One region of the Streptomyces sp. AM25 genome, then DNA from elsewhere that is predicted to be linked to it. Evidence: predicted binding sites of a transcription regulator. Region 1 holds the regulator's gene; the other holds the start of a gene.

The links. The regulator HrcA, encoded in region 1, represses chaperone genes, less so after heat shock. The targets are predictions, from matches to a motif close to TTNGCACTCNGNNNNNCNGAGTGCNAA.
Region 2: groL (chaperonin GroEL) is a predicted target of HrcA. The motif match lies at 1,272-1,298, and genes of this name have one in related genera.

The regions. Positions count from the first base shown of each region.
Region 1 is NZ_JBKIWN010000020.1:85,689-93,160, reverse strand. Features, by position in the region: gene dnaJ (molecular chaperone DnaJ) at 1-503, opposite strand, end outside; gene hrcA (heat-inducible transcriptional repressor HrcA) at 504-1,520, opposite strand; gene ACLHRZ_RS26100 (MBL fold metallo-hydrolase) at 1,712-2,452, shown strand; gene ACLHRZ_RS26095 (DUF3097 domain-containing protein) at 2,486-3,304, shown strand; gene ACLHRZ_RS26090 (Uma2 family endonuclease) at 3,301-3,867, opposite strand; gene hemW (radical SAM family heme chaperone HemW) at 3,969-5,201, opposite strand; gene ACLHRZ_RS26080 (AMP-dependent synthetase/ligase) at 5,238-7,127, opposite strand; gene lepA (translation elongation factor 4) at 7,332-7,472, opposite strand, start outside.
Region 2 is NZ_JBKIWN010000133.1:310,938-318,409, forward strand. Features, by position in the region: gene groL (chaperonin GroEL) at 1-1,112, opposite strand, end outside; gene ACLHRZ_RS38755 (cold-shock protein) at 1,410-1,613, opposite strand; gene ACLHRZ_RS38760 (MoaD/ThiS family protein) at 2,025-2,300, opposite strand; gene thrC (threonine synthase) at 2,340-3,614, opposite strand; SAM riboswitch class I at 3,632-3,775, opposite strand; gene ACLHRZ_RS38770 (glucosyl-3-phosphoglycerate synthase) at 3,926-4,873, shown strand; gene ACLHRZ_RS38775 (alpha,alpha-trehalose-phosphate synthase (UDP-forming)) at 4,916-6,418, shown strand; gene ACLHRZ_RS38780 (hypothetical protein) at 6,415-6,600, shown strand; gene ACLHRZ_RS38785 (hypothetical protein) at 6,725-7,472, shown strand, end outside.

The DNA of each region.
Region 1 (7,472 bases):
TCGCCGCGGCCGCGGCACATGTCACAGGTCTGGGCGGACGTGCCGGGGGCCGCGCCCTCGCCGCTGCAGGTGGTGCAGACGACGGCCGTGTCGACCTGGATGTCCTTGGTGGTGCCGAAGGCGGCCTCGTTGAGGTCGACCTCTATGCGGATCATGGCGTCCTGGCCGCGCCGCGTCCGCGAGCGGGGCCCGCGCTGCGACGCCTGGCCGAAGAAGGCGTCCATGATGTCCGAGAAGTTGCCGAAACCGGCGCCGAAGCCGCCGGCCGCACCCGCGCCGCCCGAGGAGGACAGCGGGTCCCCGCCGAGGTCGTAGACCTGCTTCTTCTGCGGGTCCGACAACACCTCGTAGGCGGCGTTGATCTCCTTGAACCGCTCCTGCGTCTTCGGGTCCGGATTGACGTCCGGATGCAGCTCGCGAGCGAGGCGGCGGAAGGCCTTCTTGATCTCGTCCGGCGAGGCGTCGCGGCGGACGCCCAGGACCGCGTAGTAGTCCGTGGCCACTTACGACTCCGCCAGGATCTGTCCGACGTAACGTGCCACTGCGCGTACCGCTCCCATCGTTCCGGGGTAGTCCATGCGGGTCGGTCCGACCACGCCGAGTTTGGCGACTGCCTCGTCGCCCGAACCGTAGCCGACGGCGACCACCGATGTGGAGTTGAGTCCCTCGTGGGCAATCTCATGACCGATGCGCACGGTCATCCGCGAGTCCTTGGCCTCGCCGAGCAGCTTGAGCAGCACGACCTGCTCCTCCAACGCCTCCAGCACGGGCCGGATCGTCAGCGGGAAGTCATGACCGAAACGAGTGAGGTTGGCGGTGCCGCCGATCATCAGCCGTTCCTCGGTCTCCTCGACGAGGGTCTCCAGCAGGGTCGCGAGCACCGTGGAAACGGTTCCGCGTTCGTCCTGCTCGAAGGACTCGGGGAGGTCCTGCACCAGCGGCGGCACATCGGTGAACCGCCGCCCCACGACCCGGCTGTTGAGCCGCGCCCGAAGATCCGCCAGCGCGTTCTCCCCGAAGGGCGCCGGGCAGTCGACCATACGCTGTTCGACGCGCCCGGTGTCCGTGATGAGGACGAGCATGATGCGGGCGGGAGCGAGCGAGAGCAGCTCCACGTGCCGCACGGTCGAACGGGTCAGCGAGGGGTACTGCACCACCGCGACCTGCCGGGTCAGCTGCGCCAGCAGCCGCACCGTACGGGCCACGACATCGTCGAGGTCGACGGCACCGTCCAGGAAGTTCTGGATGGCGCGCCGCTCGGCCGACGACAGGGGCTTGACACCCGCCAGCTTGTCGACGAAGAGGCGGTAGCCCTTGTCGGTCGGGATCCGGCCCGCGCTGGTGTGGGGCTGGGCGATGAAGCCCTCGTCCTCCAGGGCGGCCATGTCGTTGCGCACGGTGGCCGGGGAGACGCCCAGCCGGTGGCGCTCGGTGAGGGCCTTGGAGCCCACGGGCTCCTCGGTGCCCACATAGTCCTGGACGATGGCGCGCAGTACCTCAAGCCTGCGTTCACTCAGCACCGCGCGCACCTCCAGTCAGTGGTCCAGCCGTCTTGCGGGTTCTGCAGGGACCGTTCCTTGGCACTCAATGGTCACGAGTGCCAGATCCCTTCAGCCAGTGTACGGCCGGGCACCACGGCCGGGGCAAGGGCCGCCCCCGCCGCGCGCCCGCGGGCCGGGCAACGGTACCGCGCTGCGGCTACCGTCACCGCATGGGAACTCAAGGGGAAACGGGCGCCGCGGAAGCGCGCTGGGAACGGCTCGCGCCGGGCGTCGCCCGCCGCCGGATGCCGGGCTGGGACGAGACCATCGGGGCGATCGCGGGCAGCACGGGCGTGCTCGTCGTCGACACCGGGGCCACGCTGCACGCGGGGGCGGAGATCCGGCACGAGGTGACGGAACTCTTCGGTCTGCCCGTGACGCACATCGCGCTCACACATCCGCATTTCGATCACGTGCTGGGCACGGCCGCGTTCTCGGGCGTACAGGTGTACGGGGCCGTGGGTCTCGACGAACTGATGCTGCGCGAGCGGGAGGACATCCGGCGCTCCGCGGAAGCGCAAGGCGTGGACCCCGAGGAGGCGGCCGAGGCCGCGGACCTGCTGGTCCTGCCGCACCACCCGGTCTCCGGGGAGATCGCGGTCGACCTGGGCGGCCGGCGGGTCCTGCTGGCCAACGCCGGCCCCGGGCACACCGCCCACGACCTGGCCGTCCTCGCGGTCGGCCGGGACGGGGCCCCGGACGTCGTCTTCTGCGGCGACCTGGTCGAGGAGTCGGGCGAGCCCCAGGCGGGCCGCGACGCCCTGCCGCACGCCTGGCCGGCGGCCCTGGACCGGCTGCTGGCGCTCGGCGGGGAGGACGCGCTCTACGTGCCCGGGCACGGGGCCGTGGTGGATGCGGGGTTCGTGCGGAGGCAACGTGACGAGCTGGCGGCGCGCTTCGGTGTCGCGTGAGCGGGATCGTGATCATCAACCACAATGGCCCGCATGAAGCGCTACAGCCCTGACCTCACCCCACCCTGGAAGCGGACGGCGCCCGCGCCGGAGGTTCCGGCCGAGCCGGACCTCGTTGTGGAAGAGGTCACAACGGGCTTCTGCGGGGCGGTGATCCGCTGCGAGAAGACGGCACAGGGCTTGACGGTGACCCTGGAGGACCGTTTCGGGAAGCATCGCGTGTTCCCGATGGAACAGCGCGGCTTCCTGCTGGAGGGGCGGGTGGTGACGCTCGTCCGCCCGGCGTCGGTGCCGCCCGCCGCCCCGGCCCGCACCGCCTCCGGCTCCCTCGCCGTCCCCGGCGCCCGGGCCCGGGTCGCCCGGGCGGGCCGGATCTACGTCGAGGGCCGGCACGACGCGGAGCTCGTGGAGCGGGTCTGGGGCGACGACCTGCGCATCGAGGGCGTGGTCGTCGAATACCTGGAGGGCATCGACGATCTCCCGTCCATCGTCCGGTCGTTCGCCCCGGGACCGGATGCGCGCCTGGGCGTCCTGGTGGACCACTTGGTTCCGGGTTCGAAGGAGTCGCGCATCGCGGCGGAGGTGACGGGGGAGCATGTACTGGTGGTGGGCCACCCGTACGTGGACGTGTGGGAGGCGGTGAAGCCGGCGTCGGTCGGCATCGCCGGGTGGCCGCGCGTGCCGCGCGGGGAGGACTGGAAGACGGGGGTGTGCCAGCAGCTGGGGTGGCCCGAGAACACGGGGGCGGCTTGGCAGCGGATTCTGGGGGCGGTGCGGAGCTACAAGGACCTGGAGCCGGAGCTGCTGGGGCGGGTCGAGGAGCTGATCGACTTCGTGACGGTGGGGGTTTAACGCGGGTTGCCGGGCAGGGTCTTGAAGTCCGAGGTGTCCAGAGTGATGCCCAGCATTTCGAGGGGGACCGGGTCACCGAACTTGCTGGTGCGCACCGCTGCGTAGTCGGCTTGGTCCCCAGCGCCGACCGGCTCCGTGAGCAGCATGCACGTGGCGGCGAATGGGTCGACGATCAAGTAGGCGGGCACCTGCCCAGCCGCGTACATCGACCGCTTGGTGTTGTAGTCGCGCAGAGCGCTGGTCTTCGAGACGACCTCCAAGAGCAACGTGGCTGCCGCCGCGGGCACGAGCCGCCCGGGGCCCTCAACCGCACCTTGCTCCACCACCACGAGATCCGGTTGCGGCTCACTGTCCTCGCCCGGGATGGCGATGTCCTGCGTCTGGAGCGGCCACCAACGATCACCGGGGATCTGCCGCAGAACAGACAGAACGATCAAGTTGTGGACCACGTCGGGCCCCGCCATCATCACGATTTCCCCCCGCAGAAGCTCGACCTTGTACCGCTCGAACACCTCGGGGTGCTCGTCGATAAAGGCGATCATTTCTTCATCCACAGCGGTCATCTCCGTGGTCCTCCACATCCGCCGCGTGTCAGTTGACGGCAGCCTATGGAAAGCGTAGGCAGACGCACGGCCTATGCGCCCTTGTTCACCCGAACAGGTAATCAGTCCACCAAGTCCCGCACCACCGCATCCGCCAACAGCCGCCCCCGCAGGGTCAGCACGGCCCGCCCGTCCTCGTACGCCCCGGCCTCCAGCAGCCCCTCCCCCAGCGCCCGCTCCGCCGCCGCGCGCCCCGCCGGCTTCAGCAGCCCCAGCGGACACCCGTCCACCAGCCGCAGCTCCAGCAGCACCCGCTCCACGCGCCGGTCCTCCTCCGGCAGCACTTCCCGCCCCGCCCCCGGGGAACGGCCCTCGCTCAGCGCCTGCGCGTACGCACCCGGGTGCTTGACGTTCCACCAGCGCACCCCGCCCACGTGCGAGTGGGCGCCGGGGCCCGCGCCCCACCAGTCGGCGCCGCGCCAGCACAGCTCGTTGTGCCGGCAGCGGCCGGCCTCGCTCGTGGCCCAGTTCGAGACCTCGTACCAGGCGAAGCCCGCCGCCGACAGCGCCTCCTCCGCGATCAGGTAGCGGTCGGCGTGCACGTCGTCGTCCGTCATCGGGACCTCGCCGCGCCGGATGCGGCGCGCCAGCTGCGTGCCCTCCTCCACGATCAGCGCGTACGCCGAGACGTGGTCCGGACCGGCTCCGACGGCGGCGTCCAGGGAGGCCCGCCAGTCCTCGTCGGTCTCCCCCGGCGTGCCGTAGATCAGGTCGAGGTTGACGTGGTCGAAGCCCGCCGCACGGGCCTCGGCCACGCACGCCTCGGGGCGGCCGGGCGTGTGCGTGCGGTCGAGGATCTTCAGCACGTGCTGCCGGGCGCTCTGCATGCCGAAGGAGACCCGGTTGAAGCCGGCCTCCCGCAGCTCCGCCAGGTAGCGCGGGTCGACGGACTCGGGGTTGGCCTCCGTGGTGATCTCGGCGCCGGGCGCCAGGCCGAACTCCTCGCGGATCGCGGCCAGCATCCGGCCGAGGTCGGCGGCGGGCAGCAGGGTGGGCGTGCCGCCGCCGATGAAGACGGTCTCGACCGGGCGCGGGTCGTCGCCCAGCACCTTCCGGGCGAGGCGGATCTCCTCGGCCAGCGTGTCCGCGTAGTTGTCGCGGGAGGCCAGGGCGCCGCCGGAGCCGCGCAGCTCGCTCGCGGTGTAGGTGTTGAAGTCGCAGTACCCGCAGCGCGTGGCGCAGTAGGGGACGTGCAGGTAGAACCCGAGCGGCCGCTGCCCGGCGCCGTCGAGGGCGTGGCGGGGCAGCGTCCCGTCCGCGGGCATGGGCTCGCCGTCAGGCAGTACGGAAGGCATGCCCCCATTGTCCGGCATCCGGCGCCGGACCCGTCCTCACTGCTCGCGGGCGCCCTCGTACATCTCCTCGATCAGGTTCTTGTACGCGCGCTCGACCACCGGCCGCTTGAGCTTGAGGCTCGGGGTCAGCTCGCCGTGCTCGATGTCGAGGTCGCGCGGCAGCAGCCGGAACTTCTTGATCGTCTGCCAGCGCTGCAGTCCCTCGTTGAGGCGGCGCACGTAGCCGTCGATGAGCTCCTCGGTCTCCTTCGCGGCGACCACCTCCGCGTAGGGGCGGCCCTCCAGGCCGTGCTCCTTGGCCCAGCCCAGGATGGCGGGCTCGTCGAGGGCGATGAGCGCGGTGCAGTAGTTCCGGTCGGCGCCGTGGACGAGGATGTTGGAGACGAACGGGCACACGGCCTTGAACCGGCCCTCGATCTCGGCGGGGGCGATGTACTTGCCGCCCGAGGTCTTGATCAGGTCCTTCTTGCGGTCGGTGATGCGCAGGTAGCCGTCCGGGGAGAGCTCGCCGATGTCGCCGGTGTGGAACCAGCCGTCGGACTCCAGGACCTCGGCGGTGCGCTCGGGCTGCCCGTGGTAGGCCTCCATCACGCCGGGGCTGCGCAGCAGGATCTCCCCGTCGTCGGCGATGCGGACCTCGGTGCCGGGCAGCGGCTTGCCGACGGTGCCGGTGCGGTAGGCCTCGCCGGGGTTGACGAAGCTGGCGGCGCTGGTCTCGGTGAGGCCGTAGCCCTCCAGGATGTGGATGCCGGCGCCGGCGAAGAAGTAGCCGATGTCGGGGGCGAGGGCGGAGGCGCCGGAGATGCAGGCGCGCAGCCGGCCGCCGAAGGCCGCGCGGATCTTGGTGTAGACGAGGGCGTCGGCGATCCGGTGCCGGGCGGCGAGGCCGAAGGGGACGGCCTTGCTGCCGGTGCGGCGGAAGTTGTCCTGCTGCGCCTTGGCGTACTCGCGGGCGGTGTCCGCGGCCCAGCGGAAGATCTTGTACTGGGCGCCGCCGCCCGCGCGGGCCTTGGTGGCGACGCCGTTGTAGACCTTCTCGAAGATGCGCGGCACGGCGGCCATGTAGGTGGGCCGGACGACGGGCAGATTCTCGATGATCTTGTCGACGCGGCCGTCGACGGCGGTGACGTGCCCGACGCTGATCTGCCCGGTGGTGAGCACCTTGCCGAAGACGTGCGCGAGGGGCAGCCACAGGTACTGCACGTCGTCGGGGCGCACCAGCTGGGTGGCCTCGATGGCGCGGGACATGTAGGCCCAGGCGTCGTGCCGCAGCCGTACGCCCTTGGGGCGGCCGGTGGTGCCCGAGGTGTAGATCAGGGTGGCGAGCTGCTCGGGGCGCAGGGCGGCGATCCGGTCGGTGACGGCGTCGGGGTGGGCCTTGAGGTACTCGGCGCCGCGGCGCTCCAGCTCGGCGAGGGAGAGGACCCAGTCCTCGGGGTCGTCCTCGTCCGCCGGGACGTCCGTCTCGTCGATCACCACGACATGGGCGAGCGCGGGGAGTTCGGCGCGGTGCCGGCGGGCCTTGGCGAGCTGGGCGGCGTCCTCGGCGATGAGGACGCGGCTCTCGGAGTCGGCGAGCATGTACGCCGACTCCTCGGCGTTGGTGCTCGGGTAGACGGGCGTGGTGGCGGCGCCCGCGCACATGATGCCGAGGTCGGCGAGGATCCACTCGACCCGGGTGGAGGAGGCGAGGGCGACCCGCTCCTCGGGCTGCACCCCGAGGGTGATCAGGCCGGCGGCGGCGGCGAGGACCCGGTCGGCGGCCTGGCGCCAGGTGAGCGAGGCCCAGTCGTCGGGGCCCTGGCCGGAGGGAGCCGGCACCGGGTGGCGGTAGGCCTCCGCATCCGGTGTGGCAGCGACCCGTTCGAGGAACAGCGACGCCACGGAGGGCGGCCGGTTCTCGATCAACGTCTGTGTCTCCGTCACGGCATCCTCCGGGGTCCCGCTTCGTTGCTGGTGACTCGTGAGTAACCTTCCAAACAGTGATCAGACTAGAGCCGTTGGGCCCATGGCGTAAGAGCTGAAGAAAGCCTTGTTGAAGCTGTGACCGGCGGGACGGATGTCCCCGAATACGGCAATTGCCCGCCCCGGTACGGGACGGGCAATTGCCGTGCGGAGCGGCCCGGGGCGTTACTTCTTGCCCTTCTCGCCGCCGCCGTCGTCGGTGGACAGCACCGCGATGAAGGCCTCCTGCGGGACCTCCACGTTGCCCACCATCTTCATCCGCTTCTTGCCTTCCTTCTGCTTCTCCAGCAGCTTCCGCTTACGGGA
Region 2 (7,472 bases), on a different contig from region 1:
GCCAGCTTCGCCAGGCGCTCCTGCAGCTTCTCGCGGTCGTAGTCCGAGTCGCTGTTCTCGATCTCGGCGCGGATCTGGTTGACGCGGCCCTGGACCTGGTCGCTGTCACCGGCACCGTCGACGATGGTCGTCTCGTCCTTGGTGATGACGACCTTGCGGGCGCGGCCGAGCAGGTCGAGACCGGCGTTCTCCAGCTTGAGGCCGACCTCCTCGGAGATGACCGTGCCGCCCGTGAGGATGGCGATGTCGCCGAGCATGGCCTTGCGGCGGTCGCCGAAGCCCGGGGCCTTGACGGCGACGGACTTGAAGGTGCCGCGGATCTTGTTGACCACCAGGGTCGACAGGGCCTCGCCCTCGACGTCCTCGGCGATGATCAGCAGCGGCTTGCCCGACTGCATGACCTTCTCCAGCAGCGGGAGCAGGTCCTTGACCGAGGAGATCTTCGAGTTGACGATCAGGATGTACGGGTCCTCCAGCGAGGCCTCCATACGCTCCATGTCGGTGGCGAAGTACGCCGAGATGTAGCCCTTGTCGAAGCGCATGCCCTCGGTGAGCTCGAGCTCCAGACCGAAGGTCTGCGACTCCTCGACGGTGATGACGCCTTCCTTGCCGACCTTGTCCATGGCCTCGGCGATGAGCTCGCCGATCTGGGTGTCGGCGGCCGAGATGGAGGCGGTGGAGGCGATCTGCTCCTTGGTCTCCACCTCCTTGGCCTGGTCGAGCAGCGCACCGGAGACGGCCTCGACGGCCTTCTCGATGCCGCGCTTCAGGGCCATCGGGTTGGCACCGGCGGCCACGTTGCGCAGACCCTCACGGACCAGCGCCTGGGCGAGGACGGTCGCGGTCGTCGTGCCGTCACCGGCGACGTCGTCCGTCTTCTTCGCGACCTCCTTGACCAGCTCGGCGCCGATCTTCTCGTACGGGTCCTCGAGCTCGATCTCCTTGGCGATGGAGACACCATCGTTGGTGATCGTGGGGGCGCCCCACTTCTTCTCGAGGACGACGTTGCGGCCCTTGGGGCCGAGGGTGACCTTGACGGCGTCGGCGAGCTGGTTCATCCCGCGCTCGAGACCGCGCCGTGCCTCCTCGTCGAACGCGATGATCTTGGCCATGTGAAGTGGTCCTCCCGGACTGGGGTGGATTGCTCCGGACCGTGCTGGCGCCCGCGACGGACGGCCTGCGCGCCTCGCGGTTCCTTGCCCCGCTTGGCCCGCGGACCTCACCGACGGTCCAAATCTGTCACTCTCACCCGGAGAGTGCTAGCCCAATGATTAGCACTCGACCCCCGAGAGTGCAAGCGTGTATGACCGTTACCCACACGCACGTGGGGACATGCACGAGGGGCCCGCACTCCAAGGAGTGCGGGCCCCTCGGCAAGCCGATTGAGCCGGGTGACCGACGCGCGACCGTCAGGCCGTCACCTTGACCATGTCCGCCTGCGGACCCTTCTGGCCCTGCGAGATCTCGAACTCGACCCGCTGACCCTCCTCGAGGGTGCGGTAACCGTCCATCTGGATCGCGCTGTAGTGGACGAATACATCCGCACCACCGTCGACCGCGATGAAGCCGTACCCCTTCTCCGCGTTGAACCACTTGACGGTGCCCTGAGCCATGCCTAACTCCCCTATTACTGGCCCTTGCACAGGACCGCACTTCGCGGGCCCGGGTCAGACCTCACCCCCTGACAGGTGGGGGTGTGCGCCGGAACGCGTCGACCGCGGCTGAATGTATCTGCACGGATGCCGTCTGCAACAGGTCACTCGGACGAGAATTCCGGGCGCGGCCGATCGGAAATAAGCGCCGATTCGCGGGGATTATCGGGCAAGCCGGACCGGGCATAACCCAACCAACCCGACAATTCGTGCACGCGTTTCGCGCACAACTTGACGGGTTCTCATATGCGTTCGGCAGTGACACCGGAGGGGGAACGCCTCAACTCTATCGCGCTTCAACAGACGGAATCGCCCCGTCCGTTTTACGGGCGGAGCGATTCCGGGGCATTGTGCAGCAACCCTGCGTAAAGGTCAGCCCCCCGCAACGGCGGGAATCACGGAGACGGCGGAGCCGTCCGGGGTGGGCGTTGCAAGTCCCTGCTCGAAGCGGACGTCGTCGTCGTTGACGTAGACGTTGACGAACCGGCGCAGCCGGCCGCTGTCGTCGAGCACGCGGGCGGCGATGCCGTTGTGCCGCGCTTCGAGATCGGCGATGACCTCGGCGAGGGTGCCGCCCTCGGCGGCCACTTCGGCCTGACCGGAGGTATAGGTACGCAGGATGGTGGGGATGCGGACGGTGACGGCCATAGGTTCGCCTTTCGTTTCGGGGTGAGTCGGGTGGGTGGCTCAGAGGCCGGCTGCGCGGAACGCGTCCAGGCTCGGGCGGATGGTCGCCGTCGGACCGGCGGCAACGGCGTCCAGCGTCTTCAGCCCGTCCCCGGTGTTGAGGACGACCGTCGTCAACGAGGGGTCGAGCACCCCGCGCTCGATCAATTTCCGGGTCACCCCGACGGTCACCCCGCCCGCCGTCTCCGCGAAAACCCCCTCCGTCCGCGCCAGCAGCCGGATGGCGTCCACCACTTCCGCGTCCGTCACGTCCTCGACGGCCCCGCCCGTCCGCCGGGCGATGTCCAGCACGTACGGCCCGTCCGCCGGGTTCCCGATCGCGAGGGACTTCGCGATCGTGTCCGGCTTCACCGGCCGCACCACGTCCTGCCCGCTCTTGAACGCCTGCGAGACCGGTGAGCAACCGGCCGCCTGCGCGCCGAAGATCCGGTAGGGCCGGTCCTCGACGAGCCCGAGGGCGATGAGCTCCTTCAGCCCCTTGTCGATCTTCGTGAGCTGCGAGCCGGAGGCGACCGGCACCACGATCTGGTCCGGCAGCCGCCAGCCCAACTGCTCGCAGATCTCGTACGCGAGGGTCTTCGAGCCCTCGCCGTAGTACGGGCGCAGGTTGACGTTGACGAAGCCCCAGCCCTCGCCGAGCGGGTCGCCGATCAGCTCGGAGCAGAAGCGGTTCACGTCGTCGTAGGTGCCCTCGATGCCGACCAGGTCGCCGCCGTAGACCGCGGCCATGACGACCTTGCCGGCCTCCAGGTCGTGCGGGATGAACACGCAGGAGCGGAAGCCCGCGCGCGCCGCCGCGGCGCCCACCGCGCCGGCCAGGTTGCCCGTCGACGAGCACGAGAGCGTCGTGAAACCGAACGCCCGCGCCGCCTCGACGGCGATGGCGACGACGCGGTCCTTGAAGGAGTGCGTCGGGTTGCCGGAGTCGTCCTTGACGTACAGCCCGCCGGTGACGCCGAGTTCGCGTGCGAGGTTGTCGGCCCGGACGAGCCGGGTGAAGCCCGGGTTGAGGTTCGGCCTGTCCGCCACGTCCTCGGGTACGGGAAGCAGCGGGGCGTAGCGCCAGATGTTCGGCGGACCGGCCTCGATCCGCCGGCGCAGCGCCTCGGGGTCGCCGGCCGGGAGGTCGTAGGCGACTTCGAGCGGACCGAAGCACGCCGCACAGGCGAAGACGGGACCGAGCGGGACGCGCTCGCCGCACTCGCGGCAGGACAGCGCGACGGCGGGACCGAACACCGGGCGGGTGGTAGCACTTTCAACGGCTTGCACAGCCATGGAGGCGAGGCCCTTTCTCCTCATCTTCCCCGCGGCGAACCTCGCCACGAGACGGAATTGGCACCTTCCCCGCCGGGAGCCTCGCCGTATGAAACGGGAGACCGGCTGGAGGGTTGCCGGGGCTTCAACGGGCCGTGTCCCTCTGCCCCTCTGGATGAGCGGTATGGCGCCGGGCAGGGCCCGGGCATTTGTGCGCGCGACGACCCCGACATGCGATGGCCGTCCGCGTTGTTCAAGACTGTAACGGAAGGGGCGGGGCCATGAGAGGGCCGTCCGAACCGCGAGATGCGTCACAACGAGGAGTCGTACACGTGCTGGAAGAGGTGGAGCGCTGGCTGGACCGCCGCTCCTGGACCGCAGCAGACCGTCCGCTCGACCAGTTGCTCGCCGCCAAACGCGAGGCCGGGACCACGGTCAGCGTGGTGCTGCCGGCGCTGAACGAGGAGGCGACGGTCGGCGCCATCGTCACCGCGATCCGCGAGGGGCTGATGACGGAGGCGGTGCCCCTGGTCGACGAGCTGGTCGTGCTCGACTCGGGCTCGACGGACCGCACCGGCGAGGTGGCGGCCGCGGCCGGGGCCCGGGTGGTGCACCGGGACACGGTGCTGCCGCGGCTGCCCGCGCTGCCCGGCAAGGGCGAGGTGCTGTGGCGGTCGCTGCTCGTCACCAGCGGGGACGTGGTCTGCTTCGTGGACGCCGACCTGCGGGACTTCTCCCCGTCGTTCGTGTCCGGCATCGTGGGCCCGCTGCTCACCGACCCGGACGTGCAGTTCGTCAAGGCGATGTACGACCGCCCGCTCGGGGACGCCCCGGGCCGCGGCGGCCGGGTGACGGAGCTGGTGGCCCGCCCGCTGCTGAACCTGCACTGGCCGCAGCTGGCCGGAATCGTCCAGCCGCTGGGCGGCGAGTACGCGGCGCGCCGCTCGCTGCTGGAGCGGCTGCCCTTCCCCGTCGGCTACGGCGTGGAGCTGGGCCTGCTGGTGGACGCGCTGCACACCGTGGGCCTGGACGCGCTGGCCCAGGTGGACGTGGGCGTACGCAAGCACCGCCACCAGGACGAGCAGGCCCTGGGCCGGATGGCCGCCGCGATCTACCGCACCGCCCAGCTGCGGCTGGCCCGCGGCCACCTGGTGCGGCCCGCGCTCACCCAGTTCGAGCGCACCGCGGACGGCTTCGTCCCCAGGACGTACCCGGTGGACACGGAGGAGCGGCCTCCCATGGCCGAGATACCGGAATACGTACGACGTCAGGCCGCGTAGGGCGTACGTTTGAGCGGTTCGCCGGACGGCAAGGCTGCGGTCATGGTCGCTGAGCACATGCACATGCACATGCCGCCCGCGCAGATCGTGGTCGCCTCCAACCGCGGCCCGGTCTCCTACGCGCTGCAGGCGGACGGCTCGCTGGCCGCGGGCCGGGGCGGCGGCGGCCTCGTCTCGGGCCTGAGCGCGATCGGACGGCAGGGCGACGGCGGCGAGGGCGGGGCCGTCTGGGTGTGCGCGGCGCTCGGCGAGGGCGACCGGGAGGCGGTGCGCCGGGCCGGCCGAAGACTCGGCACCGGCGACACCGGGGGCCATGCGGTGCGGATGCTGGACATCCCGCCGGGCACCTTCGCCGCCGCGTACAACGGCGTGGCCAACTCGGTGCTGTGGTTCGTCCACCACCTGCTCTACCAGACGCCGCTGGAGCCCGTCTTCGACCTGGAGTTCCGCTCCCAGTGGGCGGCCTACGAGACGTACAACGCGGCCTTCGCCGACGCGCTCGCCGAGGAGGCGGCGGAGGGCGCCTGCGTGCTCGTCCAGGACTATCACCTGACCCTGGTCCCCGGGATGCTCCGCGACCGGCGCCCCGACCTGCGCATCGGCCACTTCTCGCACACGCCGTGGGCTCCGCCGGACTACTACCGGCTGCTCCCGGACGACGTGGCCGAGCAGGTCCTGCGCGGCATCCTCGGCGGCGACCGCGCGGCCTTCCTCACCCACCGCTGGGCCGAGGCCTTCGCCGCGTGCTGCGCGGCCGTGCTCGGCGCGGAGGTGCTCAGGTCCGAGGAGGGCGCGGCCACGGCGGTGCGCTTCGAGGGCCGTACGACCCGGCTCGGGGTGCACGGCCTGGGCGCGGACGCGGACTTCCTGCGCGAGCGCGCGCACCGCCCGGACGTCGAGGAGCGGATGGCGGCGCTGCGCGAGCAGATCGGCCCCGGCCGCAAGACGATCGTGCGCGTCGACCGCACGGAGCTCTCCAAGAACATCGTCCGCGGCCTGCGCGCCTACCGCCGCCTGCTGGAGGAGCGCCCCCAGTGGCGCGGCCGGGTGGTCCACATCGCCTTCGCCTACCCCTCCCGCCAGGACCTGGCGGTCTACCGCGACTACACGGCCGAGGTCGAACGCGTCGCGCGCGAGATCAACTCGGCCTTCGGCAGGGAGGACTGGCAGCCGGTCGCCCTCCACGTGAAGGACGACTTCGCCCGCTCGCTGGCCGCGTACCGCGTGGCGGACGTGGCCCTGGTGAACCCCATCCGCGACGGCATGAACCTGGTCGCGAAGGAGGTCCCGGTCGTCTCGGAGCACGGCTGCGCGCTCGTGCTCTCGCGGGAGGCGGGCGCGGCGGCGGAGTTGGGCGACGAGGCGCTGCTGGTGAACCCGTACGACGTGGAGGCGACCGCGCAGGCCCTGCACGAGGCCCTGCTGATGGATGCGGGCGAACGCGCGGAACGCACGAAGCGCCTCGCGGCGGCGGCCACGGCGTTGCCGCCGGCGCGGTGGTTTCTTGATCAACTGCGGGCCCTGGAGGAACACTCGTCTTCATGATGAGGACGAAGTTCCGCGGAGAGTGGATCACGCGGGTGTCGATGGCCGCCTGCCTCGTATCGGCTGTCGTCGCCGCGGCGTTGGGCAACGGCGTGAAGGCGGGGGCGGTGCCGCTGATGAGCGCCGCATTCATCGGGCTGAGCATCACGTGGCTCCGTAGGCAGCAGGGCGACGCCCCGTAAGGGGCGCGGGGAACTGCGCGATCAGCCACGAACGACCCGCACCCGAAGAACCGCGCGCCGGGGCACGCCCGCGCACCGTAACCCCCCGTGTGCCCCCCGCAGGGGCCAGGGTAGACATGCCCCCATGTCAATCGCCCCACGCTGGGCCGCACTTGCCGCGGCCACCACAGCCCTGATCGCCGTCACGGCAACCGGCTGTTCGTCCTCCGACTCCAAGAAGTCGGACGCCAAGAGCTCACCTTCCGCGCCGGCGGACAAGGGCAACGGCAACAGCTCCTCCGCCGCCCCCGGCGGAACCGCCGCCATCCCGGTCGGCGCCGGCCCGCAATCCTCGTACACCGCCCAGAAGCAACCCGCCCCCGGCACCTGCCACTACCAGTACACGGCGGACAAACAACCCCTCCCCGACCCCAAGTGCACCCCGGGCGCGACCAACCCCAAGGTCACCCAGGCGACCATCAAGGACACGATCTGCAAGAGCGGTTACACCGCGACGATCCGGCCCCCGGTGAGCGTCACCAACAAGGAGAAGACCGCCAACGCCGAGTCGTACGGCTACAAGGGCTCGCTGCGCGACTACGAGTACGACCACCTCATCAGCCTCCAGCTCGGCGGCGACCCCAACGACCCGCGCAACCTGTGGGTCGAGCCGCCGTCCCCGGGGCACAAGGAGGGCGCAGGTCCGAACAACCCCAAGGACGTGGTCGAGACCAAGCTCAAGACCGCGATCTGCTCGGGCAGGACGGACCTGGCCAAGGCCCAGCAGGCCATAGCGCACGACTGGACGACGGCGCTGAACACCGTCGGCATCAAGGACGACGGCAAGTCGTCGCCCGCGAAGGGCACGAAGGCGGCGAAGGACGCGGACGGGG